DNA from 4 places in the Symplocastrum torsivum genome. Region 1 is predicted to be linked to each of the others. Evidence: riboswitches for the same ligand, from Rfam matches in the RefSeq annotation. Region 1 holds a riboswitch; each other region holds the start of a gene.
What was found. Region 1 has a riboswitch for cyclic di-AMP ahead of AC5JL3_RS28220 (glycosyltransferase). Riboswitches for the same ligand answer to the same signal wherever they lie in the genome.
Positions count from the first base shown of each region.

Region 2: linked by a shared signal. The riboswitch ahead of AC5JL3_RS02835 (hypothetical protein) and the one ahead of AC5JL3_RS28220 (glycosyltransferase) in region 1 are both predicted to bind cyclic di-AMP.
Region 3: linked by a shared signal. The riboswitch ahead of AC5JL3_RS33955 (universal stress protein) and the one ahead of AC5JL3_RS28220 (glycosyltransferase) in region 1 are both predicted to bind cyclic di-AMP.
Region 4: linked by a shared signal. The riboswitch ahead of ntrB (nitrate ABC transporter permease) and the one ahead of AC5JL3_RS28220 (glycosyltransferase) in region 1 are both predicted to bind cyclic di-AMP.

Region 1 covers NZ_JCACKQ010000115.1:141,149-148,458, forward strand. The annotation lists gene AC5JL3_RS28210 (family 10 glycosylhydrolase) at 1-55, opposite strand, end outside; gene psb27 (photosystem II protein Psb27) at 285-689, opposite strand; cyclic di-AMP (ydaO/yuaA leader) riboswitch at 1,265-1,415, shown strand; gene AC5JL3_RS28220 (glycosyltransferase) at 1,574-2,851, shown strand; gene pstB (phosphate ABC transporter ATP-binding protein PstB) at 2,961-3,791, opposite strand; gene pstA (phosphate ABC transporter permease PstA) at 3,873-4,790, opposite strand; gene pstC (phosphate ABC transporter permease subunit PstC) at 4,790-5,731, opposite strand; gene AC5JL3_RS28240 (PstS family phosphate ABC transporter substrate-binding protein) at 6,129-7,196, opposite strand.
Region 2 covers NZ_JCACKQ010000010.1:3,511-10,820, reverse strand. The annotation lists gene psaB (photosystem I core protein PsaB) at 1-913, shown strand, start outside; partial or broken gene AC5JL3_RS02865 (IS701 family transposase) at 1,170-1,627, opposite strand; gene AC5JL3_RS02860 (pyridoxamine 5'-phosphate oxidase family protein) at 1,737-2,186, opposite strand; partial or broken gene AC5JL3_RS02855 (IS701 family transposase) at 2,292-3,602, shown strand; gene AC5JL3_RS02850 (hypothetical protein) at 3,669-3,923, shown strand; gene AC5JL3_RS02845 (hypothetical protein) at 4,148-4,462, opposite strand; gene AC5JL3_RS02840 (hypothetical protein) at 4,513-4,827, opposite strand; cyclic di-AMP (ydaO/yuaA leader) riboswitch at 4,987-5,144, opposite strand; gene AC5JL3_RS02835 (hypothetical protein) at 5,432-5,650, opposite strand; cyclic di-AMP (ydaO/yuaA leader) riboswitch at 5,777-5,897, opposite strand; gene AC5JL3_RS02830 (TetR/AcrR family transcriptional regulator) at 6,002-6,598, opposite strand; gene AC5JL3_RS02825 (hypothetical protein) at 6,657-7,028, shown strand.
Region 3 covers NZ_JCACKQ010000133.1:31,916-39,225, forward strand. The annotation lists gene AC5JL3_RS33945 (ABC transporter substrate-binding protein) at 1-473, shown strand, start outside; gene AC5JL3_RS33950 (ABC transporter ATP-binding protein) at 575-1,414, shown strand; cyclic di-AMP (ydaO/yuaA leader) riboswitch at 1,472-1,598, shown strand; gene AC5JL3_RS33955 (universal stress protein) at 1,735-2,454, shown strand; gene AC5JL3_RS33960 (chlorophyll A-B binding protein) at 2,693-2,872, shown strand; gene AC5JL3_RS33965 (chlorophyll A-B binding protein) at 2,936-3,115, shown strand; gene AC5JL3_RS33970 (chlorophyll A-B binding protein) at 3,160-3,345, shown strand; gene AC5JL3_RS33975 (sporulation protein) at 3,956-4,729, opposite strand; gene AC5JL3_RS33980 (Hsp20/alpha crystallin family protein) at 4,991-5,524, opposite strand; gene psaC (photosystem I iron-sulfur center protein PsaC) at 5,932-6,180, shown strand; gene glmS (glutamine--fructose-6-phosphate transaminase (isomerizing)) at 6,506-7,310, shown strand, end outside.
Region 4 covers NZ_JCACKQ010000133.1:24,237-31,546, forward strand. The annotation lists gene AC5JL3_RS33905 (TetR/AcrR family transcriptional regulator) at 217-831, shown strand; gene AC5JL3_RS33910 (DUF4332 domain-containing protein) at 859-1,302, opposite strand; gene AC5JL3_RS33915 (hypothetical protein) at 1,556-2,230, shown strand; gene AC5JL3_RS33920 (pentapeptide repeat-containing protein) at 2,223-2,993, shown strand; gene AC5JL3_RS33925 (hypothetical protein) at 3,130-3,330, shown strand; gene AC5JL3_RS33930 (hypothetical protein) at 3,327-3,977, shown strand; gene AC5JL3_RS33935 (pentapeptide repeat-containing protein) at 3,970-5,220, shown strand; cyclic di-AMP (ydaO/yuaA leader) riboswitch at 5,514-5,670, shown strand; gene ntrB (nitrate ABC transporter permease) at 5,774-6,628, shown strand; gene AC5JL3_RS33945 (ABC transporter substrate-binding protein) at 6,731-7,310, shown strand, end outside.

The DNA.
Region 1 (7,310 bases):
CGGCACGATAGAGACGCTGTCTGTATCGCGTCCCTTTCAGAAAACCATTTGACATTCCTACAAACCACAAAAGAATTGAACGTGGGCGTCCTCAGTCTTAGCAGACTGCTAACAGATCGGCAAATATAACATTTTTCAGCTAATTTTCCTTTCGTGGCTCTGGCTCACGATTCCGGACAATCTTAAGAGGATTTTTTCACAAAAAAGAAGGGTTTGACTGCTCAAACCCTTACCCCATTGGTGTTTTAAGCTTAAGTTATCGCGATCACATTTGTGTCGCTTCCTTATGACCCTCGCTTCAGAGCATTCTCGACTTGTTGAAATTCCTGCTCCAAGCGTGTCTTCAATTTTTTCGGGAGAGGACGGTTGGGATAAGAGCTGTAATGACCTGCCAGAGAATTTAATGCCGTTCGCATCGTGGTAAAGGAACTAAGTGTTGCGACAGAGCTATCTCGACGATAGCGAGAGGCAAAGTCATTAATTTTCCCCCGCGCTTCTGCTTGCGCTGCTGCCTTCTCTGGTGCATCTTCCGGTAATTCAATCGCTGTTCTCAAACTCTGCAACAAGGCAAATGTATCCTGACGGTAATCCCCAGTCAATCCCGTGGTACTGCTGTTTGAGGAACATCCCATCAGACCGATGACAGCAACCAAGACAAGGGCAAGAAGACGTGACAAGTAGCGCTTCATATGCATGATTAACGACAAATGAAATTTCAAAATTAGAACTGATCCTATCTTGGATTGGCGCACTCAGGGATCAGTGGAAAGAGGGAGGAGGAAGTGGGGAATGGGGAGTAAGTGCAAAGGAAAAGTTACGTTTATTGAGCTTTCTACCTTTTTAACAAGGTCTGAAGAAAAGCAAAATCTGATACAGCATTGAGGAGAACAGAGAGCTATTAGTGTTTTCATGTTGCATCAGAACACTATTATTGAATTTCCCCGATTTATCCTTGAGGTTCGCCCAGCTTCCCTTCAAATCAATTTGATAATCAGCGCATGAGACAACCTGATTTGACTGTTAGGGAACATGGATTTATAAACCTCAATTCTTTGGGTAGAAGTATGACCGTCCCATGCCTATACAGGCTTTGCCGTTGGTAAATTGTTTAATCCATGTTCCTTAGCTCAGGCGAATATCGCCATATAAAGTAGCAAATCTTCAGAAAAAGAAATTTTGTGAGATATTGATTTATTTAAAAAATACTAATATAATCATACATAGTAATAAGTCAGCCTAATTTATTTTCTGCTTCAATAAAGGTTCATTTCGCAAGCAGAATCTGGAACGGGGGAACCATTTCCTGGGGCAAATCTTCCAATTTCACTTCGTTCTGAGAACGGGGGAAATAAGGAGAAGGACATCTCTCAGTCCTAGCCCGTCAGCTAACTCCGTAGGCATGGAGAGGAGACTGAAAGTACAACACTTTAGATTTATTGTGTGTTCTCGTCAGTGTCCTTGGCTGGTAACTGTCCGCTTCGTTGCACCTGCCTGTAGACTCTGAGGAGCCGAAATTTTCGTGTCAACTCCTGGGTCTGAGGCAGGGAAGCTACCCATGAGGTGAAAATCTACTATGTTCGTGAATCAAAAGAATCGTGTTGCCTTAATTTCTGTTAGTGGCGATCCAGCAGCGGAAATTGGTCAAGAAGAGGCTGGAGGGCAAAACGTTTATGTGCGCCAAGTTGGATTAGCACTCGCTCAGCAAGGATGGTCTGTGGACATGTTCGCCCGTCGAATCAGTCCTGATCAATCCGCTATCGTTCAACATGCACCGAACTGTCGGACAATCCGCTTAACAGCAGGCCCACAAAAGTTTATTGGTCGAGATACTGTCTTTAACTACCTGCCAGAGTTTGTTCAGCAATTTCTAGCATTCCAGAAACAAGAAGGTATTCAATATCCCTTAGTTCATACCAACTATTGGTTATCTTCTTGGGTTGGGATGGAATTAAAAAAGCACCAATCTTTGGTACAGGTACATACTTACCACTCTTTAGGAGCGGTGAAGTATCGGTCAGTTAGTGACTTACCTGCGATCGCATCAACGCGCTTAGCGGTAGAAAAAACCTGTTTAGAAACTGTGGATTCCGTGGTTGCAACGAGTCCCCAAGAAGGGGAACACATGCGTAAGCTCGTTTCTACCCAAGGAACAATTGAAATGGTTCCCTGTGGCACTGATATTGAGCGTTTAGGTTCAGTTGATCGGCTGACGGCACGGGGTGAGTTGGGGATTCCTGAAGACGCGAAAGTCGCCTTGTATGTTGGACGGTTTGATCGGCGTAAGGGAATTGAGACACTAGTAAGAGCGATCGCATCCTCTAAGTTGCGTGGAACTAGTGATTTGAGATTGATCATTGGGGGTGGTGCTCGTTCGGGAGAGAGCGATGGCATTGAACGCGATCGCATCCAGAGTATTGTTAAAGAACTGGGTATAGAAGCAATTACTACCTTCCCTGGACGACTTACCGAATCCGACTTACCGATTTACTACGCCGCCGCAAATGTTTGTGTCGTACCTAGTCATTATGAACCCTTTGGTCTAGTGGCAATTGAAGCAATGGCTTGTCGGACACCCGTCGTTGCCAGTAAGGTTGGAGGCTTGCAGTTTACCGTCGTGCCAGAAGTCACAGGTTTACTTGTACCGCCCAAAGATGATGCCGCATTTGCCGAAGCAATTGACCGTATCCTCGAAAACCCGGCTTGGGGAGAGCAACTTGGGGAAACAGGTCGGCAACGGGTAGAAATTGCCATGAGTTGGGATAGTGTGGCATCCTGGCTTGGATGCCTGTATGAGAAACTAATTTCTCAAAATGCGCCTGTTTCTGCCAAAACCTCTCAAGTAGCCGCCTAAGAACTTTTAGCGCTGCATACTAATCGCCTAAAAATGTAGGGGCAATCCTTCGTGGTTGCCCCCAAAGCTGACGAGTGAACGCTGATAGCGAAGCTGCTTTATCAGTAGCTTAACCGAAGCGTCCGCTTACATAATCCCGTGTTGCTTCTTCCTTTGGTGTTTGGAAGATAACTTCTGTTTGGTCAAACTCAACTAAGTAGCCCTGTTTCCCACCTTTATCAGTTGCTTTGGCATTGAAAAAGGCAGTCATATCAGCTACTCGTGTAGCTTGCTGCATATTGTGAGTCACGATCACAATCGTGTACTTCTCCTTAAGCTGGTGCATCAAGTCTTCGACTTTAAGTGTGGAGATGGGATCGAGAGCAGAACAAGGTTCATCCATCAGTAGCACCTCAGGTTGAATTGCTAGAGCGCGTGCAATACATAAACGCTGTTGTTGACCTCCAGACAGCGACAAACCACTCTGTTTGAGCTTATCTTTCACTTCCTCCCAGAGAGCGGCTTGAGAAAGGCTTCGCTCAACCAATTCATCCATATTGCCTTGATAGCCATTGATACGGGCACCAAAGGCAATGTTTTCATAAATTGACTTGGGAAACGGGTTCGGTTTTTGAAAGACCATACCAATGCGGCGACGCACGTCCTCAATGCGGTTGTCAAACTTTTTGTCGTAGAGATTTTCGCCTTGGAACGTAATTCTCCCTTCCACCCGTGCTCCAGAAATTAAGTCATTCAAGCGGTTAAAGCATCTGAGTAGTGTACTCTTACCACAACCTGAAGGACCAATAAAAGCTGTAATTTTGTTTTTGAAAATATCAAGAGAGACATCCTGAACTGCCAAAAATGAGCCATAGTAAACAGAGGCATTTACCGCTCGTAAAACAGCTTCATCTGTAGCTGTCGATGAACTATAAGAATTGGTAACTGATTTAGGCTGCATAGAATCAAGAAAGTATAGAAAGAAAAGCAGTGTTAGGAGCAAGGTATCGATGTGAGAAAAAGTCTAATATTTGATACCTAACTATCTGTTGACCTGAAACTTATTTCTCAGATAGATTGCTGTGGAATTCATTAGCAATAGCAAAATCATCAAAACGATAATTGCTGCCGCTGCATTATTATGGAAATCCGTTTGAGGACGGGAAACCCAGTCAAAAATCTGAATCGGTAGAGCTGTAAATTGGCTTTGCAATCCATTTGGGGTGAACGAAATATAGGCTAAAGCACCAACAACAATTAGCGGTGCTGTTTCTCCAATCGCGCGTGAAAGTGCAAGGATTGTACCTGTCAAGATACCGGGTAGAGCCTGGGGAAAGGTATGCTCCCGAATCACTTGCCAGCGCGTTGCTCCTAGAGCATAACCCGCTTGACGTAGACTTCCTGGAATTGCCCGCAATGCTTCGCGAGTTGCCACAATGATGATTGGCAAAATCAACAAGCTCAAGGTTAAAGCCCCGGCTAAGATACTACGTCCTCCAGTAATCGGTTCCATTAAGCGTACAAAAACGCCTAAACCCAGTAACCCGTAAATAATTGAAGGAACAGCGGCTAAGTTAGCGATGTTGATTTCGATAATCCGAGTCCAAATATTATCCGTTGCGTATTCCTCTAGAAAAATTCCAGCGCCAACTCCTAGGGGGAAGGAAATCAAAGCAACTAAGAACAACAGCCAAATACTACCTGCCAAGGGTGCCAGAATTCCAGCTCTCGCAGCACGGCGAGAGGAAAAACTAGTAAGAAACTGCCAATCTAAGCGAGGAAGACCATCGATTAGAACATCAATGAGTAAGAGTAGTAACACTATCAAGCCAACTAGGGTGGCAACAAGTGCAGTGATCGCAAATAATCGATCAAAGTTATAGCGCTTAGGTAGGTTTAACTTGAACCTTGCATCTTCTGAGGAAACAGCTTGCGATACAGGTTGTGCGTCTTGTGCCATTAATCGTATTTCTCCTGGAAGCGACGGACAAACCAAAAGGTAAAGATGTTCAGAACTAAGGTAATCAAGAACAAGGTCATCCCGACAGCAAACAGTGTTCTGTATTCAAGCGAACCTGTTGGAATATCTCCCTTACTCGTTGCCACAATGTAGGCAGTCATAGTTTGAACAGCGACGAACGGGTTAAGTCCCAATTGCGGGTTCTGTCCAGCCGCAACGGTAACAATCATCGTTTCCCCAACTGCGCGGGAAATTGCTAAAACAAATGAAGCGACAATTCCCGATAGTGCAGCAGGTAACACAACACCTGTAATAGTCTCACGCTTGGTCATCCCCAACGCATAGCTACCTTCCCTTAGACTTCGCGGCACGGCATAAATCGCATCCTCACTCAGGGAAGCAACAACCGGGAGAATTGATATCCCGACAACCAAGCCAGCACTCAAGGCATTAAATCCTTGCAATCCAGGAATGAATAACCGTAAAAAAGGGGTCACAGTCAACAGTGCAAAGTAGCCAAATACAACAGTCGGCACGCCTGCTAGAATTTCGAGAGCCGGTTTTAACCAGCGACGCAGCTTAGGAGAGGCATACTCACTCAGATAAATTGCTGCTAAAAGACCAAGGGGCAACGCTACAAGAGCTGCAATCAGCGAGGTGCGAAACGTACCGCTAATCAGGACAAGAATTCCATACTGTTTGTCTGTAAAACGGGGTGTCCACGCCGTATCCGTCAAAAAACGCCACAGCGGCACTTCCCGGAAGAATTCCACTGTTTCATAAATCAGCTCTAGGATAATACCGATCGTGGTTACAACAGATAAGAACGCAAAAATAGCAAAAATACTCTTTACAACTTGCTCAACGAGCTTAGCCGTCTTCCTGTTTGGGCGGAACATCCCAGAATCAGGCGACTCGAAGGATTGCGAATTCGTAGGCATTTATAAAGGGAACCTCATAAAAAAGGGTAATACCATTTAGTCAAAATCTTGTCACAATTGGGTCAATAGCTTTTTATTCAAGGTTCATTAGTCTTATTACTTTAAGCTTAGAAGAAAGGTGAAAGCTCGTTCTTTTCCCTCACAAGCGATAGTGAACCGCAGATTGCTCTCACCTTAGCCCTATAGTTGAGTGCTCAATTGTCCATGAATCCTGGTTATAGTGTCATTGTTAAAACCAATTGGTATTAAACACCAGAATCTCAAGCTATTTCCGGTGAGTTAGGGGTACTTCCTACTCTGGAGGTTGCCTCTAAGTGTAAAGTACCCCGGCGGGATAGAGTATGAGTTTTATCTCTTTTTCTTTCCCCACTTTCTTGTCTCAGCTTAAGAGCAGGCTCTATTTCTCTTTCTCTAGCAGTTCTTTGATCGTAACGCCTACTGCTTCCTTACCCCCAAACGCTGAACCTACTTTACCTTGCTCGAAACGTGATTTAACTAAAGCTACAGTATCATCGGGTAAAGGAACGTATCCTACTTCTGAGATTAGCTCTTTATTGTCTGTTGCAAGCGCAAAATCAACTAAAGCCTTAACTTCTGGACGTGCTGCCGCTTCTTTCTTGACATAGATAAACAGAGGTCGTGATAGTGGTGCATAAGTACCATCAGCGATTGTCTGTGGGCTGGGCGCAACGCAGCCGTTTCCACTATCAATCTCCACTAGTTTAATCTTATCTTTGTTCTGCTCATAGTAGGCGTAGCCGAAGTAGCCAAGCCCACCCTGGTCTTGAGAAACACCCTGAACTAAAGTATTGTCATCTTCACTCGCGGTATAGTCGCCTCGGCTTGCACCCTCTTCGCCATTAACGGCATCAGTGAAGTAGTCGAAGGTACCAGAGTCAGTACCTGGGCCGTAAAGTGCTAGAGGCTGATTGGGAAAACCTGAGCGAACCTGGCTCCAGTTAGAAACCTTACCCTGAGATGCCGGTTCCCACATTTTTTTGAGTTCATCAACTTTAAGGCACTGAGCAAAGTTGTTTTGGGGGTTAGCGACAACCGAGAGACCATCATAGGCAACTGGTACTTCAATGTACTCAATATTGGCTTTCTGGCAGAGTTCAATCTCTTCTTCCTTAATGGGACGAGAAGCATTAGAGATATCGATTTCACCGGCGCAAAATTTCTTGAAACCACCGCCAGTACCAGAGGAACCTACTGTAACCTGAACCCCAGAATTAGCTTTTTGGAACTCTTCCGCCACGGCTTCCATGATAGGAAGCACTGTGCTAGAGCCATCTGCCTGTACTTGACCAGACAAGTTAGAGCCAGCGGCAGTACCAGCGGCTGGACTACTGCCGCCTGCATCGCCAGAAGGAGCAGAGGACTGATTACCACCGCAAGAAGCGATCCCTACCATTAAAGTGGCTACGGATGCCAGGGATACTAAATGAGTCTTTTTGGACAACATGGAACTTTCCGAATTTTCATTATAGGGGTCACTCCTCGCAGCTTATCGCGTGAGCGTAAAGGCAAGGTTAAGGATAAGCCTAAAATAGGGCTTGTATTGCGTATTTCTATGATT
Region 2 (7,310 bases), on a different contig from region 1:
TTTGTACGTCCACAACGACGTAATGCACGCCTTTGGTACGCCTGAGAAGCAAATTCTGATTGAGCCAGTGTTTGCTCAGTTCATCCAAGCGTCTCATGGTAAGGCGCTGTATGGAATGGACGTGTTGTTATCAAACCCCGACAGTATCGCGACAACAGCATGGCCAAACTATGCTAACGTCTGGCTGCCAGGTTGGTTAGATGTAATTAACGACACCACTAACTCTGTGTTCTTGACGATTGGCCCTGGCGATTTCCTGGTTCACCATGCGATCGCACTAGGACTGCACACCACCACCTTGATTTGTGTTAAGGGTGCGTTGGATGCCCGTGGTTCCAAACTGTTCCCTGACAAAAAGGACTTCGGCTTCACCTTCCCCTGCGACGGTCCTGGTCGTGGCGGTACCTGCCAAACGTCCGCTTGGGAGCAAAGCTTCTTCCTAGCTACGTTCTGGATGCTGAACACACTGGGCTGGGTCACCTTCTACTTCCATTGGAAGCATCTGGGTGTCTGGCAAGGTAACGTTGCTCAGTTTAATGAGTCTTCTACTTACCTGATGGGCTGGTTCCGGGATTATCTCTGGCTGTACTCAGCTCAAACGATTAACGGATACAACCCCTACGGTACGACTAACCTGGCGGTTTGGGACTGGATGTTCCTGTTCGGACACCTTGTGTGGGCAACAGGCTTCATGTTCCTGATTTCCTGGAGAGGCTACTGGCAAGAGTTGATCGAAACTCTAGTCTGGGCCCACGAGCGTACACCGCTTGCGAACCTGGTTAGCTGGAAAGATAAGCCAGTTGCTCTATCCATCGTTCAAGGTTGGTTGACGGGTCTAGTTCACTTCACAGTTGGCTATGTCCTCACCTACGCGGCATTCCTGATTGCCTCGACGGCTGGTAAATTTGGCTAGCCTCGGCTGAACAAGCGCCTTATAGGTAACTAAATAAAATCCCCCACCCGAAGGTAGGGGATTTTTTGTTATCTATTTTGATTTTTTCAGTTCATCCTGTTCTTCAGGCTTCATTCTTGGGCACACTAACGAGCGTGATTACACTTCTCTGGAAGATATGCAGGATAAGCTTGGTGCGAAGCGGTCTTTGAATTGGCTAAGAGCATATAACCCTCTTCTGTCACTCTCCGAAACAGGAAATAACAAGAAAGCCAGATTATCCATCAGGAAAATAAAGTTGGAACTGATTCATCACATGAATTAAATCGTGAAAACCGAGCAATAAATAAGGATTAGGGAAAACGTCTAACCAAGGAGAAATGAGCCACAAGGCAAGAGTCGGTTGGATAATTAACCGCAAATTATTCAAAACATTTTTCCAGCCCCCTTGATGATTCCATTGTTGATGGCTAGAGAAATCAACAGGAGTCGGTTGAATCTCAGTATCACTTTGACAAGATTGGCTTAAGGACAAAAAAGCTGGGGAATTTAAACTAATCATCAAATAAACGCTAAAAATGATTTCCCACCACTTTTCAATCTCCTGGAAATTAGTAAAGCGATAATCCGTCCAACCAATTCCTGCTTGTCTTGACGAAAAGCCTATTCAATCCAGGTTCTCAACCCATAACGATTTCCTAAACTCTTCAAGATGTTCCCCTGAAGATTTGCGATACCCTGGTTGGCAGATTTATAGATAATGAAGCTAGGGCGAAATTTTAGAGAGGCGATCGCAGAATTAAAATTAGCCTTCCAGAATAAGTTTGTGCAAATTTTTCGATTTTTACTGACTGCTAACTCCATCAGTCGTGCGTCCGCTCATTTCGATGGGATGAAGGCGATATATTACGGCTACTTCCGCTCGTCCCCCAGCATCGCTCCAGGTTCGATTGATCGCAGGCGAAAGTGTTGGATTCTGCGTTTTGACAAATTGCATCACGCGATCAATGTCTTGCTGCTCAGTGAGGCGTTCAGCGTGACCATTCACAACAACGCTGCGCCAGTGCAGCAGATCGTGAACTTCTTCGATTTGTAAGCAAACTTTTGGATTTGCATCCATGTACTTAGTCTTCATTCCTTCAGTTGTGAAGATATATATTTCTGAGTCTTTGAGGTAATAGTGCATAGGCACAATATATGGATGTCCTTCGCCTATGCAGCCGAGGTGTCCATATCCTACTTTATGTAGCAGTTCGTGTATTTCTTTTTGTCCCATTTCATCGATATCTAACATTACTGTTCTCCACTAGTCGATCGGTTAACGGGACTTAAACGAAAAACAAGAACAAATAAAGGTATAATCTTGGTATGGCAAACATCTCACGTTAAAGTCTGAGTCATGAAAGAGACAACTCCCGCTGCCATGCCCCCTTGCTTCGATAGATGGTGTAAACGCTTTGATGATATCTTTAGCCATCAAGCGCAAAAACGGGAGTTTAGGAACTATGTCGGGGAATTATTAGGGGAAAGTGAGCGAAAAAACCTGTCTCAAATGGCATCGAACGCGGTAGGAGTGACTTACCACCGATTACACCCTTGGTGCGCCTAAATTCGGAGGAAACCTCCGAGGCGGCGCATCCGCTTTTTGACGGAAGCGCCCTGGGAAGCCCAAGAGATAAATGAGCGCCGCCTGAAAGTGATGAATCAGTGCAGCCAAACCCGGATAAGTCGAGGATTCACGTTAATCGTCGATGACTCAGGGCATAGAAAAAGTGGCAATTTTACAGCGGGAGTGGGACGGCAGTACATTGGAGAAATTGGGAAAACCGATAACGGAATAGTAGTGGTAACAACCCATCTATATGATGGGAAAAAAAGCCTACCGTTAGATATAGAGTTATATCAACATGCCAGTTCTTTACCTCAGGGAAAAAAAGACATTGAATTCAAGAAAAAGCCGGAGCTAGCCTTAAGTTTAATTGATCGCAGCTTGATAAGAGGATATCGACCCGGTATCGTACTAATTGATGGCGGCTATGGAAATAACACAACGTTTCTATTGGAACTGGAAAAAAGGAAACTTAAGTATCTAGGCGGATTAGCCAAAAACCGCAAAGTGATAACTCAAACCGAGGCAAATAAACTCCAAGAGATTCGCCTAGATAAGTTAGCGCAGTCCTTGCCTATTAAGGGTTTTACCCCTATTCAACTCAATTTAGATAAACCGAAAACCGTTTGGGTGGCAACGGTTGAAGTTGAACTGCCACAGCTAGAAGGAACGAGAACAATTGCTATCGTCATGAATGCCTCAACCTTCGACTCTTCTAGTGATATTGACTATTTTATTACAAATGTTGACTCATCCATTGCCACAGCCGAATGGATAGTAACTACTTATGGTCAAAGGAATTGGGTGGAAGTTTTTTACCGGGAAGCAAAAGGATGGTTAGGGCTATCTGAATATCAAGTTAGAGATTCTCGCAGCCTAATACGCCATTTCATGCTTGTATTTTGTGCTTATACATTTGTTTTATGGCATACAAAAACTGGAGGATTAAGAAGGCGTTGGGCATCGAAACCTTTAAACACCTTTACTGACGCATTAGAAGCGTTTCGGACAGCGATGTCCTTCCGTTTTGTGGAGTGGCTCAACCACAACCAGGACGTATTCTTAGCTTACAAAGCGGCTTTGGGCTTTATTTGGGCTTGATATCTGTTTAAGTCCCGTTAATTGATCGTGACTGGTTAAAACTAGAACTGGCACAGCAGGAGTTTGATGACTGAGTTTCCTTTTGTCTGGTTTATCAGCATCGTGGCAGATGCTTTTATATATACCTGGATTTATAACAGCACTAAAGGCAGTATTTTGCTAGTGGCGCTTTTTCATGGTTTGCTGAACGTGTGGGGACTATTTATAACTGGGGTGTCCCCTGTCGCATACGCTCTCCTGAATTGCGTTGTGGCGATCATCTTGATAGCGGTGTTTGGAAGAGCGAATCTCTCTCGCCGAGGAAGGGTTTGTGCAGGCTAAAATCTGGTTGTAACTGACCGTTAGGCTTCTGAGCGATTAACACAAGGATGAAGCAAGTAGCACAATGTCTCACGAAGGTTTCATGCCACAACATCGCGCAATTGGAAGAGCCGCAGTTTGGGCTGTTTCTTTCCTTGGGGTGGCGTACGCGTAGGGTTACTTGGGTGCTTTGCGAACATCGCTGCTTTGGGCTTCGTTTGGGCTTGAAATTTGTTTAAGTCCCGTTAGGACAGTCCCCAAATCGCTTGATCAAGGGAACACTTATTCAAGTGATACTCTTCGTTGGAAATTGTTTGAGTCTCCAATAACCTCTTGTAATGGCTCAGTTCATGCTGATACTGCCACTCCCGATCCAAGTATCGCTTCCCAGCTTCTAGAGCTTCCGCAATACTAGCAAATAGCCCCCCTCCCAGTTGAATTTCTGGGTTATCTTGAGGACGAAGACATCTGTAGGTGTAACCGTTTGGGTGTACGATTGGGCAAACAAAGAAGCTTCTGTAGCTGACCCCTTTGTTGTAAAGGTATTTCTTTTCAATCATGTCTGAATCTCTTAGTTTTCAGTGTAGTTTTAGCCGAAATTTTTCTTGGATTAGTTATTCGCTTGATGAATGCGGTGACCAATCCAGTCGGCGTTTTCTCGGAGGAGATGCAGAATACTCCCGCGAATCAAAACATCAATGCGTAGCCGTTGTTCCTTGGTGAGGAATAGAGAATTGGGTTTCTTCAGTTGTTTCTGCTCAATCTCTGTGACCATGCATTCAGCAGGGATATGCTTAAGAACATGAGTAACTAACTTTTGGCGCAGTTCCTCAATCGAGAAGGCAGCTTGATAAGGGTGTTCTGGATAATCTGCCAAAACTTTGTCAATTTCTTGGATTACAAGATGCTTTTGAGTCAGGAACATGGGAGTTTTTCACCTAATAGCAACTTTTCCTGCCTCAGACACCAGAAGTTTAGAGTACGACAACCCTTTTTCAGGAGCGAGGCAGGTACAACGATGCGAACAGATACCAGCCAAGGACACTGAAAGAGTTCACGCATATTAGTAGAAAATGCTGACTCTTCAGTCTCCTCTCAATGCCTACGAAGTTAGCTGACGGGCTAGGACTGAGAGATGTCCCTTTCTTCTTTGTCTCCTACTTTAAGAAGACACAAGGTCAGAAATAAGCCCCAAAATTTGGTTCCTCCGCTCCAGCGATCGCATTACAGTTTAGTGAATGTTGTAAGCGCAAACTGGATTAGGCTGACTTACTGAATTTATTTTTGCTATCTTAGCACTTCACCTGAGGGGAGCAAAATCCTTCGTGAGATGTAAATTTCTCAAGAGTACAATCTTGTCCAAATTGCAGTTAGGCAACAAGAACCCTAACTTTATCCTACTGACCTCAATTTTGATGAAGTGCCTCGATCGCTGTCCTGATTATTCACTGACTCACTCTGCTAGCTGCTGCGTTTCCTCCAGAAAACACACGACCTTCCTTAAGAAGCGCAGCACACCTTACAATTACCTAACCAATAGCTGAGTTTTGAACAGCCACAATTCCTTTGTTGCCGGATACCTTTGAGCGGATGGAGTGGTCAATGCACATTTTTCCGTAGGTTAATGCCTCATCAAGAGTATAGAAGCAGAACGGTTCACTATAAACTTGCCCTGACGGGTCAACATAGTCAACTGCGATACGGTTCAGCTCTTTTTTGATGAGCAGACTCCATTCTTTGTAAGTCATCGTCTTAGCCTTTGTTAATCTGTAGGGGTTTGATGAGACAGGCAGGAGCATATAGCTGATATTTTCATTTACAGCTCTACACTTAGGAGACCCTTGAGACTACGGCTTACATCAAGCTTGTGTCATAGGTACTCCTCCCAATGCCGACGGAGTTAGCTGACGGGCTAAGACTGGAAGGTGTCTCTCTCAAGTTACGAGATTAGCCCCAAGATTTGGTTCCTCCGCTCTAAGCTGGCTCTTACTCTACAACGATGGGTATGAGTACCAGACAAGATTAGGCTACCTAGTTCAATTAAATCAAACGTTAAAGGTTCCTGCATCTTTTTGTCAAGAGGTCAAGGCGTAAAATTTTTAGGAGCGATTAGAAGCCCCTCTCAGGAACAGACCTAAAGCACGACGAACGTAGGCTTCCCACGATTCAGTCGTAGGTTGAAAGATTAGTGCATAGAGCATAATCCCACTCATTGCATCGAAGACTAGCCCAGGATCTAAATCTGCCTGAATTTCATTTCTCGCTTTTGCCCGTTCCAGCACAATAGCAAAGGCTTGTCGCCGAGGTTGTAGATACTTTGTCCAGTAAATTTGAGCAAACTGAGAGTTGCTTGATGCACTGCTGATAATCATCGCAACCGTCTGTCGCCCTAGAGAACTAAGCGTGATCTGGGCAGCATTCTCGATTAACGCATCAATATCGCTCCAGAGATTACCAGTATCCGGAATTACAACATCTTGCCTGACACTCTCTATTGCATCAGCAACTAGTTCTTCTTTGCTGTTGTAGCGTCGATAGATGGTTGTCTTGCCCACTCCAGCACGAGTAGCGATCGCATCAATACTCATCGCCTCAAAACCAACTTCTGCCAGCAATTCTAGGGTTGCTTGCAACATTGCTTGATGAGATTGAGTACTGCGGGGTCTTCCCGGCAATTTTTTTGTGATATCACTCATGAGTGCTACTATAGTTTACGAAACTGTTTCGTATTGAAATAGAGTAGCCGATAAGGTAATGTCCCGCCCTCACTACACGGACAAAAATAGCATTCAGACTCTTCGGGATGGGCTAGAGGAATACTATGCTCTAAATCCGAACGTCACTGATCCTAGAAAACTGCCTCCGGAGTTTGCAAAAATTTTGCTGGCGCATGATGTTTCACACGTTGTATACGGTTGTGATACAAGTATGTATGACGAACTCAAGATTCTCCCACTAACTTGGTGGACTAGCAACTACAAGTTTCGTGATCACCTACGCACAATCAAAGATCCAACTATCAGCCCTGCGATTCGTGTGATGTACGACGACTTGATAAAAGAGCATGGGGTAATTTGGTTGTATACCTCAATTTTCTTTGTATTGCCGCAACTATTGCCAGAATAGATTTCGATGTGGTCAAAGTCGCGTAAGCGGGAGTGCTTTGTCCCGTTTCTCGATTTTGAACCATTGCTTGATCGTTCACTCTTAGAGATTCGTCAAGAATTTGACCTTTTGCCTTTCATAAAATAGGTTATTTTTGCTTGGACATGGGTTGTAGAGGTTACGTTAGAGACTGAACTCTCGCCCTATAATTATGAACAAGATTGAAGCTATTCTAAACTGCAATTTCAGTTTCAAATGTCCAAACAAGTGCGATCAACTCGAATTAACGGCAGATGCTAGCCG
Region 3 (7,310 bases), on a different contig from region 1:
CCTTTACAGGTGCTAAACCGAAGAAGAAAGATGCCCCAATCGATAAGTTCACGGCACCAGCAATTGTTGGGGAATACAACTACGGCGGTTTTGATGGGCAAAAGCGCATGGCTAATGACCCTTACAGCACCATTTTCTTTGATTTGCCTGATAAACTTGCCAACATCCCAGGCAACCATTCCACATTTCTTTGGCAATCACAAGCTATCTGGTTAATGACCCAGGCAACTCGTTGGGGACAAATCGATCAATTTCCCAAAGATGCCGAACAAAAGGCGCGTCAAGGTTGGAAAACTGACTTGTATCGAGAGATTGCTGAGGAAATGGGGATTGAATGTCCTAAGGAAGACTACAAAGTTGAACCTGCTGAATTCTTTATCGACAACAAAGCGTTTGACCCTAGCGATCCAGTCGGGTATCTCAACAGCTTTGAAATTAGAGCCAATGCTCCTAAATCGTTCTTCATGTCTTAAATTCATCAAAGCTTTATACACGCTTTATACAAGCTTTTCAAAGGTCAGTGCTGAGTTTTGAATTAAGACCCTAAACCTTAAACTTCTTCGCGGAGCATTCTATGACAAAATCTACTTCTTTTTCTGACAAGACTAATTCTCGAACCGTTAATGGAGCAGGATTTCTCGAAATTGAAAATATTGTAAAGTCTTACCCCAATTCAGAGGGTGGGGAGCTGGTTGTTTTAGATAATGTCAATCTCACCATTGCTGATGATGAATATATATCTCTAATTGGTCACTCTGGCTGCGGTAAATCAACGCTACTCAAGATGGTCGCTGGTTTGGAAAAGCCAACTTCCGGAATGGTACGACTGGAGGGCAAAGAGGTTCGTAAACCTGGCGCAGAGAGGATGATGGTGTTTCAGCACTACTCTCTCCTGCCGTGGCTGACAGTAACCGAAAATGTCCGGTTAGCGGTTGATGAAGTACTCAAAAATGCTTCTCCTGTTGAGAAAAAGCAGATTGTCAGCGAACATCTGGCAATGGTGAATTTGACGCAAGCGGCGAATAAATATCCGGATGAAATTTCTGGTGGAATGAAACAACGAGTAGGTATTGCGCGAGCGTTAGCGATTCGTCCTAAAATGTTGCTGATGGATGAACCGTTTGGGGCGCTTGATGCACTAACTCGCGGTAAATTGCAGCGACAGGTACTCGACATTTGGGAGAACAACCCGCAAGCGGTAATGATGGTAACTCATGATGTTGATGAAGCTCTGTATATGTCCGATCGCATTGTGATGATGACGAACGGACCTAATGCTAGAATCGGAGAGATTTTGGAGGTACCTTTTCCCCATCCACGCGATCGCCAAGCACTACGCGAATCAAAAGACTATTTTGAATTGCGTAACCATGCCTTGAACTTCCTGGATCGATATTTCAACCAAGACGAGTAGCGTACAATCCCTTAACTTTATTTTTGAGTGGGCAGCCTAATTCAATCACAAGCTGACAGAATTTAGCTGTCAGCTTTCGGTTGGGAGCGGAGGAACCAATTTTTGGGGCTAATCTCCGGCATGAGAGAGGCATCTTCCAGTTTTAGCCCGTCAACAAACTCCGTCGGCGATGCTAGGAGTACCAAGACTATCGCTTTTGTAACAAAAAGCAATTGGAGTCTCCTTACAGATACCTCTATGTTCTGGGACACAACTGAGGTATCTGTTCTTGACCCACCTCTCACTTATCTATCGTTTTCTTCTAAGAGAGGTTAAAAACAGTGAACATCAAGCCAATGTTAGTGCGTCTTGAAGGCGCGATGGATCGCAATGATTTAATTGAACAAATGGTGTTGCTGCCTGAACCCGCTTCAGCGGCTGCCAAGTGGTCAAACTCTACAAAATCGGTAAACCTGGTTGTTGGCTACAATGCCTCTCCTAGCAGTCAAACGGCTTTGGACTTGACGATGTGGATTGCTCATCAAACTCGTTTGGTTACACAAAAGCAAGTCACGGTTCAAGTTGTCTACGTCGTTGATGAAAATCAAAAGAATCAGTATTCAGATGGCTTGAACACGGCTAGTGCTAGCGACTTGTCAAAACATCAGTCGCCATCAGAGTTGTTAAACACATCGTTAAAGAAGTCTAAGCTATCTGTTTTGACCGAAACCCAACCCCAAGCCTTAGCTACATCATCAAAGAAATCAGTAAAATCACGCCGTCCCAAAGCCACCTCTTGCCAAGCAGATTCATTTGAGCAGGCTGATCGAATTTTGTGGCAAGCACGTTGTTTGGCTGAAGAATGGCGGGGTTCCTTCAAAGCGCATCTACGGTTTGGTGACGTGGCAAGTGAACTGAGAGAAGTTGTTGAATCAGAAGCGGCAACTCTACTGTTCTTGGGTTGTAATTCGGTTAGTCATCCGATCATTCAGCAACTAGGTACCCATTTCCCCTGTTCAGTACTGGGTATTCCCACTGGATTGAATTCGGACTTACGCTGACTACCGGAATCAACTGTTACGTTGACACTCCTCCGGCTAATCAGCCGTTGAAACCAATAGGCGATTTCTCTCGTGCCTCTCGCATCTATTAAGGAACGAGGGACTTCATCCTGCTTTGCTTTCACAAATTTGGCAGCCTATAACTTCAGACAGAGAGCTTAATTTCAAAATTTGCGTTACATTACTTAATATAAGACGAAAAGAAACAACCAAGTCGTCAGGAAGCTGATCAGTAACCATGCAAAACGCACCAACACCGCCGATTACAGATCCAGCAGATCGCAATGCTTGGAAATCAGGTTTCACACCCCAAGCGGAAAATTGGAACGGTCGCCTCGCCATGATTGGCTTTGTCGCCGCACTGCTGACCGAATTATTCACGAACCAAGGTGTTCTCCACTTCTGGGGTCTTCTATAAGCCGAAAGCATCCGTATCAAGAGCAATCCTTTAATACAGTAATCAATAAAAGGAATCAAACCAATGGCTAACGTACCAACACCACCAATTACCAATCCTGAAGATCGCAATGCTGTTAAGTTTGGCTTCAGCCCACAAGCCGAAATCTGGAACGGTCGCCTTGCAATGCTGGGATTTGTCATCGCTATCGGGATTGAGCTATTTTCAAACGAAGGCGTTCTGCACTTCTGGGGCTTGATGTAAGTCGAATAGAACTGACTAATTAATCAAGGTAAGGAGAAAAGCAAATGACTAACGTACCAACACCAACACCACCTATTACCAATCCCGAACAACGCAACGCTTGGGTAGGCGGATTTAGCCCACAAGCAGAGATTTGGAACGGGCGGCTAGCAATGCTCGGATTTGTGATTGCGATCGCTATTGAATTCTTCTCTGGACAGGGTGTATTGCACTACTGGGGACTGATGTAATTTAAGCGCGTCTCGAATTTAGTAAAAACCTGGGGGTTGACTAAAGCCCTCAGGTTTTTCGCAAATCTATTGAGCGCTGTGACCTAACGGATAGTTCAGGTGATCTGGTGTCGCTTGAAAGTGAACGTAGCGTTCATCAATATCGAAAGCTTTTGCTAAGAAACCACCTGGGATGAGGCAGTACAAATAATAAACCCAGACCCTATTGATCTGGGTTTTAGTAAGTCATAAGCTAGTCAACAGTTTTCGAGATTGCTGGCTAGCGGTTTACAGATAAAGTTTTAACTTAACGCTACGACTCAGGCTTAATCCTGATTACTTACTAAGTTAGCCAGAAGTTGTGAATAACTTGTGAATGACAACTATTTAATTTAAATACTAGGACTTATAGCAGTCGCCAAGGCAATTAGGACAAAGTCAATTACTGAAACCTAGACCAGTTAATCTTTTTCCTTCTGCATAAAAGCCCTCTGTCCTCTGCCGTTTGCTATACATGACAACTCTACTGATAGGGTGCCTTAAATAAGGTACCCTACTACTTTACTAACCTTACTCTTAAAAAATTTATCAGACTCCTGGATGAGATTGATAAATCTTTTACCGAAATGCCCTAATGTAGATGGCTTTGGATAATGTCATTAATTCTGGTTTCCAATTCTAACGGATAGTTCAGGTAATTTTGTGTTACATGAAAGCGAAAGTAGCGTTCATCCATATCGAAAGCTTCTGCTAAAAAGCCACCAAAGCCACGCGCCCGTTTATCTATTTCTAAGAAAACTTCCAACTGATTGGACTGGAGTGCGAAAACGACTTCCAACTCATCCAAACGCCCCCGGTAATTGCCAAAAGGTCGAAACTCAAACTCTTGAACAAATGGATACTGACTCCCGAAATGCGGGTTGTATTCACAATCAACTTTATAGAGTTGAAAGCCAAGGTTCTCGATCGCGTTGAGTACTTGCTGCATCAACGGGTGTGGACGCACCTGGATGTAATCTGTGTCTTTTGGGTCTATCGCCGTAGAAATATCCAACCCAGTCCGCAGATAAACGGGTTGATCTCGCATCGTCAGCGGTGTCTCATAGGGAAGAGGGAAAGAAAAGGGGATAACCTTGGCTTCTCTTGGCTGTAAGTTGAAGCGTTCTGAGAGGCGATATTTTACCAATATGCACTCCTCAGTCACGGTGCGATCGTCAACTTCCCGTTTGTATTGCGTACCAATATACAGGTAGATATCGTCAATCTCTTGCTCAACATCCCCACCTGTGATATTGACTTCACCATTGAGTAGCTCACCGGGAACGAGTAAATCATCGAACAGACGAGCATCTACGGTTGCTGCACCGATTCCAACCTTGGCTAAAAGCTTCTTGAACCTTGACATGGGTTTGTCCTCACTCGGCGATACCATCTTAGTTCAACAGGAAAAAGACTGTGTGCGATCGCAAATTGCGGCAATAACTCACCAGTTACAAAAGGAGCAAGAGATTTTGTGAGTGATTAGGACAGGTGAAAAACTTTCTCGTCCGCTGTACTAGCTACTCTTATAAATATCCTTAAAGATAAAAAATAACCGCTGAGTTATCTCAGCGGCAAGTCATTAAACCAAGCTGTCACGCACAGCAATTATTCAGCTTAATTAGTCTTATACAGCAGCAGGCTCAGTCGGTTGGGACTCCCAAACATCGTTAGTTTCAGTGTTAGCTTGCTGCTCACTAGAAGCTTCAATCCCTGCCGCAGGCTGCTGGCCTAGATTGAGCTTAACTACACGATTTTTAGCCGCTTCTACCTTAGGCAGTGTCAGCGTCAGAATGCCATTCGTGAAGTCAGCTTTGACTTGATCATTTTGAACGGCAACAGGTAGAGGAATCACACGCTGAAACTTACCGTAGCGGAACTCAGAGCGGAAGAAGCCTTTTTCTTCAGCTTTCTTCTCATAGCGATGCTCACCAGTGATTGCAACAGCTTCACGAGTTACGCGAACATCCAAATCCTTGCCTTCAACGCCAGGAATTTCCGCCCGCAGAATTACGCAATCTTCCGCATCTTGAACTTCGATTGCAGGCTGCCAAGTTCTAAACGTGTCGTGATTAACTCCAATCATTTCATCAAACATTTGATCCATTTGACGGCGTAAGGTTTCCATTTCTTGGAACGGTTGCCAACGAATCAGTGCCATAGCTGAATTTCCTCTCTTGCTCTTGTGCATCAACCTTCACTTCACACTCTTCTATAATGCCGAGTCTAAACCCTAGAGTCAGTTAGGGAAACCGCATCTGGTTGGTAGAATTAACCAGACTTATTGAGTGATGTACTGTTTACTTGAAGCAAAACCTACGTGTTAAGAAAAGAGCATTGAAGGGATAAGATTTCTACTTCCTACTAACACCCAGTTCAATCTAATTAAGAGTATTAGTATTGCTTTCCCTATCACTCACCCCTTCATCACCCCACCCCTCCTGTTCATTAAAGAGTTTGAAGTTCTGTAACCTCATGTCTCAGGGGATGAAAGCGCTGCGGTAAACTAGCCCTTGATCCTGAGTCTCGCTTATTGAGTGGAGAACTCTCGTTTGGAGCCGTTATTAAATGTCTCATAGCGTCAAAATTTACGATACCTGCATTGGTTGCACCCAGTGCGTTCGGGCTTGCCCCACAGACGTCCTGGAGATGGTTCCCTGGGATGGCTGTAAAGCAGGTCAAATTGCTTCATCACCTCGCACAGAAGACTGTGTAGGTTGCAAGCGGTGCGAAACGGCTTGTCCTACTGACTTTCTGAGCATTCGGGTATACCTCAGTAATGCTGAAACTACCCGCAGTATGGGTTTAGCATACTAACCATTCCGTCAAGACTTCTCAGTTTTTACGGTTATGGTGCTGCTATAGCAAGCGTCGATAAGATGCGTTTAGATTTTGATTTCATTGAGGAAGCCCTGTGCCTCCTCTTTTTTTTGTCTTAGTGTCATTCCTCTGGTGAAGGGGATTGGGTTGACAATCGAAAAATTAGGGAAAAGTTTTTGCTCGATAAAGATTTGCTCTAGTCGTAGACACTGCAACCTTTTCGTCTCTGGAGGAGTCTCTACTCCTTCCCTCTTGCCTTGACGTGTTATCAAGAGGCAAGTAGGTTGTAAAACATGGTGCGAAGCGAGGAGTGATGTTGTAAATGTGTGGAATCGTTGGTTATATCGGCACCCAAGCGGCTACAGATATCTTGATGGCAGGGTTGGAGAAACTAGAGTATCGAGGTTATGACTCTGCCGGAATCGCGACGGTTTGGGAAGGAGAACTGCACCGCGTTCGAGCGAAGGGAAAACTTCACAACTTGCGTGAAAAGCTAGAGAGCCTGGAAAATCCAGCGCGACTTGGCATTGGACATACTCGCTGGGCAACTCATGGTAAGCCAGAGGAATACAACGCTCACCCGCATACAGATAGCGCAGGGCGAATTGCGGTGGTGCATAACGGGATTGTTGAGAACTACCGAGAGTTGCGTGAGGGGTTAAAACAGCAGGGGTATGAGTTCCGCTCAGATACTGATACTGAAGTGATTGCTAATTTGATCGCGGAACATCTTGCTAACTCCTCAACCTCATCTCAAAACGCTAGCCCTCTCTTAGAAGCCGTGCGGCAGACGGTGAATCAGTTAGAGGGAGCTTTTGCGATCGCAGTGATTTCTGTTGATTACCCCGATGAATTAATTGGCGCACGGCAACAAGCACCATTAGTTGTCGGATTTGGTCAAGGTGAATTCTTCTGCGCCTCAGATACGCCAGCAATTGTGCCTTACACTCGCGCTGTTCTGCCTCTCGACAATGGTGAACTAGCGCGGCTGATGCCGATGGGGATTGAAGTCTATAACCTAGAAGGCGATCGCCTAAAAAAAACCCCTCGTACCCTCAACTGGAATCCTGTTCTCGTTGAAAAGCAGGGATTCCGACACTTCATGCTCAAGGAAATTTACGAGCAGC
Region 4 (7,310 bases), on a different contig from region 1:
TTTGAGTTCATATAGTAAAATAGGGTTCTTTATCTTCTTCCATTAGATAGGATAAAGCTCAATTTGTATCTAATCCAAGGCAGAACTCAGGAGAAGGGTTCTCTTCCTTCCCTACTCCCTTGTGTTGGGGAGGAAATTGTGAGGAACTATGACACTTTTGCCAATTATTAGACAAGCTGTTGCACAATAGCGCTACAACTTTTGTTTTATACTTCGATGCGAATTTTAAATCGGCCTCCTCAGTCAGAGACGGAGACAAGAAACCGCATCCTCCAGGCAGCGCAACGTTTGTTTGCACGTCGGGGATATGACGGTACAACTACTCGCGATTTGGCTCAAGCGGCTGGTGTCGCAGAAGGCACGCTGTTTCGCCATTTCGAGAATAAGAAAGCAATCTTAATCGAAGTGGCAACGCAAGGCTGGGTAGAGATTCTCACGGATTTGCTGACAGAACTCAGCGAGATGGGTAGCTATAAAGCTGTCGCCCAAGTGATGCGGCGACGCATGATGCGGATGCGTGAAAACGCTGACATGATGAAGGTTTGCTTTATGGAAGCGCAGTTTCATCCAGAATTACGCGATCGCATTCAGTCAGACGTGATCATGAAAATGACCGATGTTGCAGAAGCCTTCTTCCAAACAGCGATGGATCGAGGCATCTATCGTCGCACCAACCCCAAGATAGTCGCGCAGGTGTTCTTAGGAATGTTTGCTGTTGCGGGTTTCAGTCATGAAACCATTATGGAGCCAGGAGCCTCCCCCCAAGCAATGCAAGAAATGGCAGAAGGAATTGCTGATATTTTCCTCAATGGCGTCTTAGCAAAAGATTAGTTACCAACAACCATCAACCACCAACCCTCAACTAACCACCAACATTCGTGCTTGTTTAATCCATCCTGCTACTTCCTCCACAGGAGGACAGAGGTCACGGCGTTGCAGGGTTGCCACTTGCAGCCGTAAAATTTGTTGATGCAATTTATGGGTAGGAGTCTGAGCAAGCTGAGTTACAGAACAAATCCCAGCGTGTAACAATAGCCCACAATATTGGCAACCGATACCGGAGACACGCGCTAAATCTGCCAGAGCAACCCATTTGTTCACGTACTGAACTTTTATTGACAACTGACTTGCCAGTGCTTGTCGTGATTGTGATGTGCTGGCTTCTTGTAGCAGTTGTTTTGTTGTTGTAATGCCCAATTCTCTAAGCTTTGATTGGTCTTGAACACTTAATCCAGGCAATTGCTCAATCGACCAATCACAAGCTTGGATAGCACGGCAATGAGTTTTTTGTTTGGGATACATCCCGACTCCCTCAAAATTTATTTATAATTTAATATTCTGGCAAAAGAGAAGCCTTCATCCTTTCAGATGGAGAATGTATCGTTATCCGCCGAGAGCTTGTGATACCGAGTTCTCTAATATAGATAAGCAACAGCTCAAAGCATCATGGTAGCTTATAGGCAACAACCTGAACGATTGGTGCTTGGCAATGCAAAAACCAGTCTCCGCAATGCCTCCGCAAGAACCTGAGAACAAGTGCTTAGGCTGCTTATTCATGAAATTGGAAACCATTCCGAGTCAGACGCAGAAACCGTCACAATCTACGACAACAACACCAATTAATCTGCACTTGACTATCCAATTCAACGAACAGCGGGAGCAGTTGCTTGAGGGTCGCGTTAAATTTGGACTAAAAGGTGGCAAACTGAGCGTCAAGTTGAAGAATGGCAAAATTTCCTTGTCATCGAGTCACTTATCTGGCTCCTGTAAGCTTGCCATCCAGCAGGAGCAACAGCAAGAAGACTCTGAAAATCAAAGTGATAGAGAAGCTTCCATGGGTAAGGGGAAACTCGAAGAAAAAACAAACCCCAGTCCCAAAAAAACAACCGAGAGACCTGATAATGTTCAGTTCACTACTTGCCAGACAAGAATTAAAGGTTCAGAAGAAATTCCAGTTTGGGTTTTTGGAGTAGAGCCAAGTGAACCTGTGTTGAAAGGGTTACTCAAAAACGCCTTACTAGCAACTATCAATGTAAAAGCCAAACCCTGCTATGTGGAAGCAATCTTTCATGTCTTGCCACAAGATGTCTGTCTGACTGAGGCTGAAGGACTCTGGCCACAAAACATCAGCAAGAAACGCCGTCTAATCATCGAAAGAGCGATTGTTCGTCACTTTTTCAAGCGAAAATTAATGCCTTATCTGAGTCGGCAACAATTACGATATGACTAATGACGAATTTCGCTTGGAAGTTCAAGACCTTATCCAGCAAATTATGGGAGCAAAAACAGAGAGCTTTTCTGAGCTAGCGGAAATTGCTGATTTAAATCTTACTGAAGATTTTGTTGGTGTCGATCTCAGTGGTGAAGATCTAAGTGGCGACGACCTAAGTGGTGTTGACTTGAGGGGGGCAAACCTGAATGAAACCGACTTGAGTGATGCTGACCTTAGTCTTGCTAACCTGAGTGGTGCCGACCTCAGCCTTGCTGACCTCAGTGGTGCTAACTTGATTAGTGCCAACCTAAGCCGCGCTGAGCTAATTAGTGCTGACTTGATTGGAGCTGACCTAAGCGGTGCTGACCTAAGCGGTGCTAACCTCAGTGGTGCTAACCTCAGTGGTGCTAATTTAATTAGTACCAATTTGGTGAGTGCCAACCTAAGTAGTGCTGACTTGAGCCGTGCTGACTTGAGTGGTACTGACCTTAGAGGTGCAAAATTAATTAGTGCAAAATTGATTGGGGCAAAATTAATTGGTGTCAACCTAATCCGTGCGAATTTAGTTGCTGCTAAATTGATGAACACTAACTTAAGTAGTGCCCAGCTAAGCGGTGCTAACCTGAGTCGTGCTGATCTAAGGAATGCTAACCTGAGTCGTGCAAATGTACAAAAGGCTAGGTTTGGGTATAACGTAGGGCTTTCTGATGAAATGAAGCTTGACCTGATACGACGAGGGGCAATTTTTGAAGATTCAACTCTAATCACGCCAGGATTTTGAGTTGTTTTTTAAATAAGGCTGACAGCAGAAATTACTTCACAACTTCTTCACAGATTTTATCTAGATAAAGTGCCATATTCTGCGAGACTGATTAATCGTAACAACATCTTCAGGAACTATAAAAGTAGTTAATCAAATGACTGAACAGTTGTTTGAGTCTAGTAATACTAATAACGAAGAACAAACAACAAATAACACTTTTGAACTGAAGCCTCGTGCTAGCTTGGTAGGCAACCAACTGAACGATTTATTTGATGCTTGGCAATGCAACAACCTCTCCCCTCATCGGCTCAGGAAAGCTCGCTTGAGAACCGATGTCCAGGCTGCCTATCCATGAAACTACAAGGAACTCCCGTTCAGCCTGGTCAGATTGACCTGTACTTAACGATTAACTTCAACGAGCAGTGTGAGCCTCTAATTGGGGGTCACGTTAAATTTGGCTTAAAAGGTGGAGAACTCAAGCTAAGACTGAAAAACGGTAGTATTCCCTATGAGTTTCGTGAGTTATCGGGTTCCTTAAAACTTTCTCACCGCCAACAAGAGCAAGACTCTCAAGATAATCAAGCACAAAAGACTGTAGAAAGTTCTGTTATCCAGAGCGAAGATAACAGTTTAGGGAAAAGGGGGACAGAACTCACTGAAGACAAAACCAATCCGTCTCAGTTGGTTGCCTTTCAAGTAACGACGAAGGGTTCACAGCAGAATCCCGCCTGGGTGTTTGAAGTAGAAACAGGTGAGCCAATTTTGAACGGCTCAATAAACAATGTAAAGTTAGCAACCCTAAAAGCGATCGCCTTACCTTGCTATATAGAAGCAACATTTGAAGTCTCACTGAAAGATGTCTATCTGACACAGACGCAGGGACTGTGGTCGCCAAACATTAGCCGAAACCAGCTAGCAGTCCTAGAAAGAGGAATTGCCCAACTGTTGCTCAAGCGAAAACTAAAGCCTTATCTCAGTCGGCAACAACTACGATATGACTAATGAAGAATTTTGCCTAGAAGTTCAAGACCTGACCCAGCGAGTGATGGAGTGCCAAACCCAAGCCTTTCTGGAATTAGCGAGGATAGCTGACCTAAATCCGGCTGAAGATTTTGCAGGTAGCAACCTGAGCGAGGCAAACCTCCAAGGGATAAACCTTAGTGGCGCTAACCTCCGCAGTACCAACCTGAGCAGGGCAAACCTCAGTAATATCAGCCTTAATAACGCTGACTTAAGGGCGGCAATTTTGAGCGAGGCAATTTTGAATCAGGCTGACTTGAGCCATGCCGACTTTCGAGGAGCAAACCTCAAGGGAGCCGACCTCAGCCAAGTTAACCTCAGCCATGCGAATCTCACTAATGTCAACCTCAGCCATACCAACCTTAGTGGTGCTGACATTAGAGTGGCTGATCTAAGTGATGCGATCTTAAGTGATGCAAATTTGAACGGGATAAATCTGAAAGGAGCTGATCTAAGTGGGGCCGTCTTGAGTGGAGCAAATTTAAAAGGGGCTGATCTAAGCGCAGCTATCTTCCGGGGTACTGACCTCAGTGGTGCGGTTTTAACAGGTGCTGACCTTAGGGGAACAGACTTGAGAGTCGCTGACCTCAGCGAAGCAAATCTTGACAAGGCAAACTTGAGAGTCGCTGACCTGAAAGTGGCTGACTTGAGTAACGCTAACCTCCGCGAGGCAAACCTAAAGGGTGCTGACCTGAGTAATGCTAACCTCAGCGAGGCAAATCTTCAGGGAGCAGATTTGAGCCATGCCAACCTCAGCGAGGCAAATTTTCAAGGAGCAGACTTGAGGCGGGCAAACCTAGAGGAGGCAACGATTCATAGTGCCGATTGGCGCAATACTAATCTAGAGGAAGCAATAATTAACGGTGCTGACTTGAGTACGACACTGCTTGAAGGGGCAACAATCAACGAGGCGACACAACTTGATGCTAAATGGCATCTAATTTGGGAAATTGTCAATCAGGGAGCAGAAGGACGAGATTTGACAGATGCTGACCTCAGCCGTGCCGATTTATCTATGGTCAACCTTCAAGGAGCAAGATTAGTGAGAGCTAACTTGCGCCATTCTAAGTTGCTGAGGGCTAACCTCATTGACGCTGATTTAAGTAGTGCTAGCGTGAAAAATACTGTATTTGGAAACAACTTAGGAATTTCTGAGGAAGCAAAGCTGGATTTGACCCGGCGAGGGGCAATCTTTGAAGATTCGCTTGATGCTAGTGAGACGTAACTCAATTAGCGATCACTTATTTGAAATTGAAGGGCGGGATGCCGATTTTGTTAATTCTCTTGTATAACTGCCGCCACCTAGGTTAGGACATCGACGGGAGGCTATGCGCCCTAGCCGGAGCCTATTCGACTGAAAGCTGACCGCTCTTAAGCTGACTGCTGAAGAGCTATAATTCAATCCCTAAGGGGGTTTGAGCCGCATAAACGGTTAATGTTAACTATTTCTTTAGAAAGAACAAGAATCCGGAAAAACTGTGTTATTCTTCATCCTTAACTAGAGTAAGTCAGCCTAATCCAAAAGCTTCGCCAACACGTTCATCTGTAAGCAAGGTGAAGTAAGGAACGGGGGAACCATTCTTGGGGGCGTATTCTCCAACTTTTAAGTAAGTAGAGAGGGGCATCTCTCAGCCCTAGCCCGTCAGCTAACTCCGTAGGCATTGAGAGGAGACCTCTGAAAAGATCGGCATTTTTTAGCAATGTCTTGATTTTGTCAGTTTCTCCGGCTGGTACTGCTCAGTTTTGTGTACCTGTTGTTGAGTCTGAGGCATTGCAATATGTTGTTTCAGCTAAATTTGGCAGCGATCGTCGCTGTCGCTGGACAAGCTACCTGGAAAAAAGCAAAACCAGTACTTGTAAGAGATGTAGTTTTGCTGCCTGCCCTAGGGTTTTTGGGAGTAATTCTGCTGTGGTGGTTTACTGCAACATTCTTAACAGAATTAATGCCCACCCCGCTTCAAGCACTTCTCGATAGCGCAGAATACGCCAACCCGTTCTTTCGGAAAGGCCCTGGTAACTTAGGACTCGGTTGGTTATTGCTGGCAAGTCTGCGGCGGGTATTACTGGGATTTTCGTTGGGTGCGGCTGTGGCAATTCCTTTGGGATTTCTGATTGGGATGTCCAGAGCAGCGATGCTAACTCTCAATCCTCTGATTCAAGTCTTTAAGCCTGTATCACCCTTGGCTTGGCTACCGATCGCACTCGCCATCTTCAACCTGGCAGAACCTTCAGCAATTTTTGTTATCTTTATCACCTCGTTGTGGCCGACGATTATCAACACAGCACTCGGCGTATCCAGCGTTCAAAAAGATTATCTGGATGTTGCCCGCGTTCTAGAAATGCCTCGTTGGCGACAGATTACAAAAATCATTTGGCCGGCAAGCTTACCTTACATCTTCACTGGCTTGCGGATTAGTTTAGGAATTGCTTGGCTAGTCATCGTCGCTGTTGAAATGCTCACCGGTGGTATTGGCATCGGCTTCTTCGTTTGGGATCAATGGAACCGCTTAAACTTGAGTTCCGTGTTCTTGGCAGTGGTTGTGATTGGTGTAACGGGGCTAGTGCTTGACTACATTTTGGGCAAAATTGAATCTCTAGTCACTCACCGACGACCCACTGCAACTACCAACTAAATCTACGCCTCACTGACATTGCGTAAATTTCAGCTACGGTCATAGCTGAATCGTTACTGCTAGCCATTCATCATAAGAACTAACAACATTAGTAATACCGCCATGAATTCTTTGAACCGACGAAGATTTCTTGAACAAATGGGCGCATCGGCAGCAGGATTCGCCTTGTCATCTTGTGCCATTAAGGGAGTTACCGCACCCTATGGACTCTCGAAAACTGCCGAAGCTGTCGAACCCGTTGTAGATCCTAGCAGCCTGGAAAAACCCAATCTTACAGTAGGATTTGTCCCTGTTAATGACTGTGCGCCATTTGCGATCGCCTGGGAAAAAGGCTTCTTTCGCAAATACGGACTAAACGTCACCCTCAGCCGCGAGGCAAGCTGGGCAAACTCCCGTGATGGCATCATTTTTGGGCGTCTTGATGCCTCACCCGTTGTCTCTGGGGCAGTCACCAACGCCAGAATTGGTGCGGAAGGGGCACGTCATGCGTCGTTATGTGCTGCCATGACCATTCATCGGCATGGCAACGCCATGACCATGAACAAAGCCATGTGGAACTCTGGGTTACGTCCTTGGCAAGACTACAACGGCAACTTAGAAGAATTTGGGAAGAATTTTCATGGCTACTTTCAAAGCCTACCTCAAGAGCAACGCATCTGGGCTGTGGTTTTAAGTTCTTCCA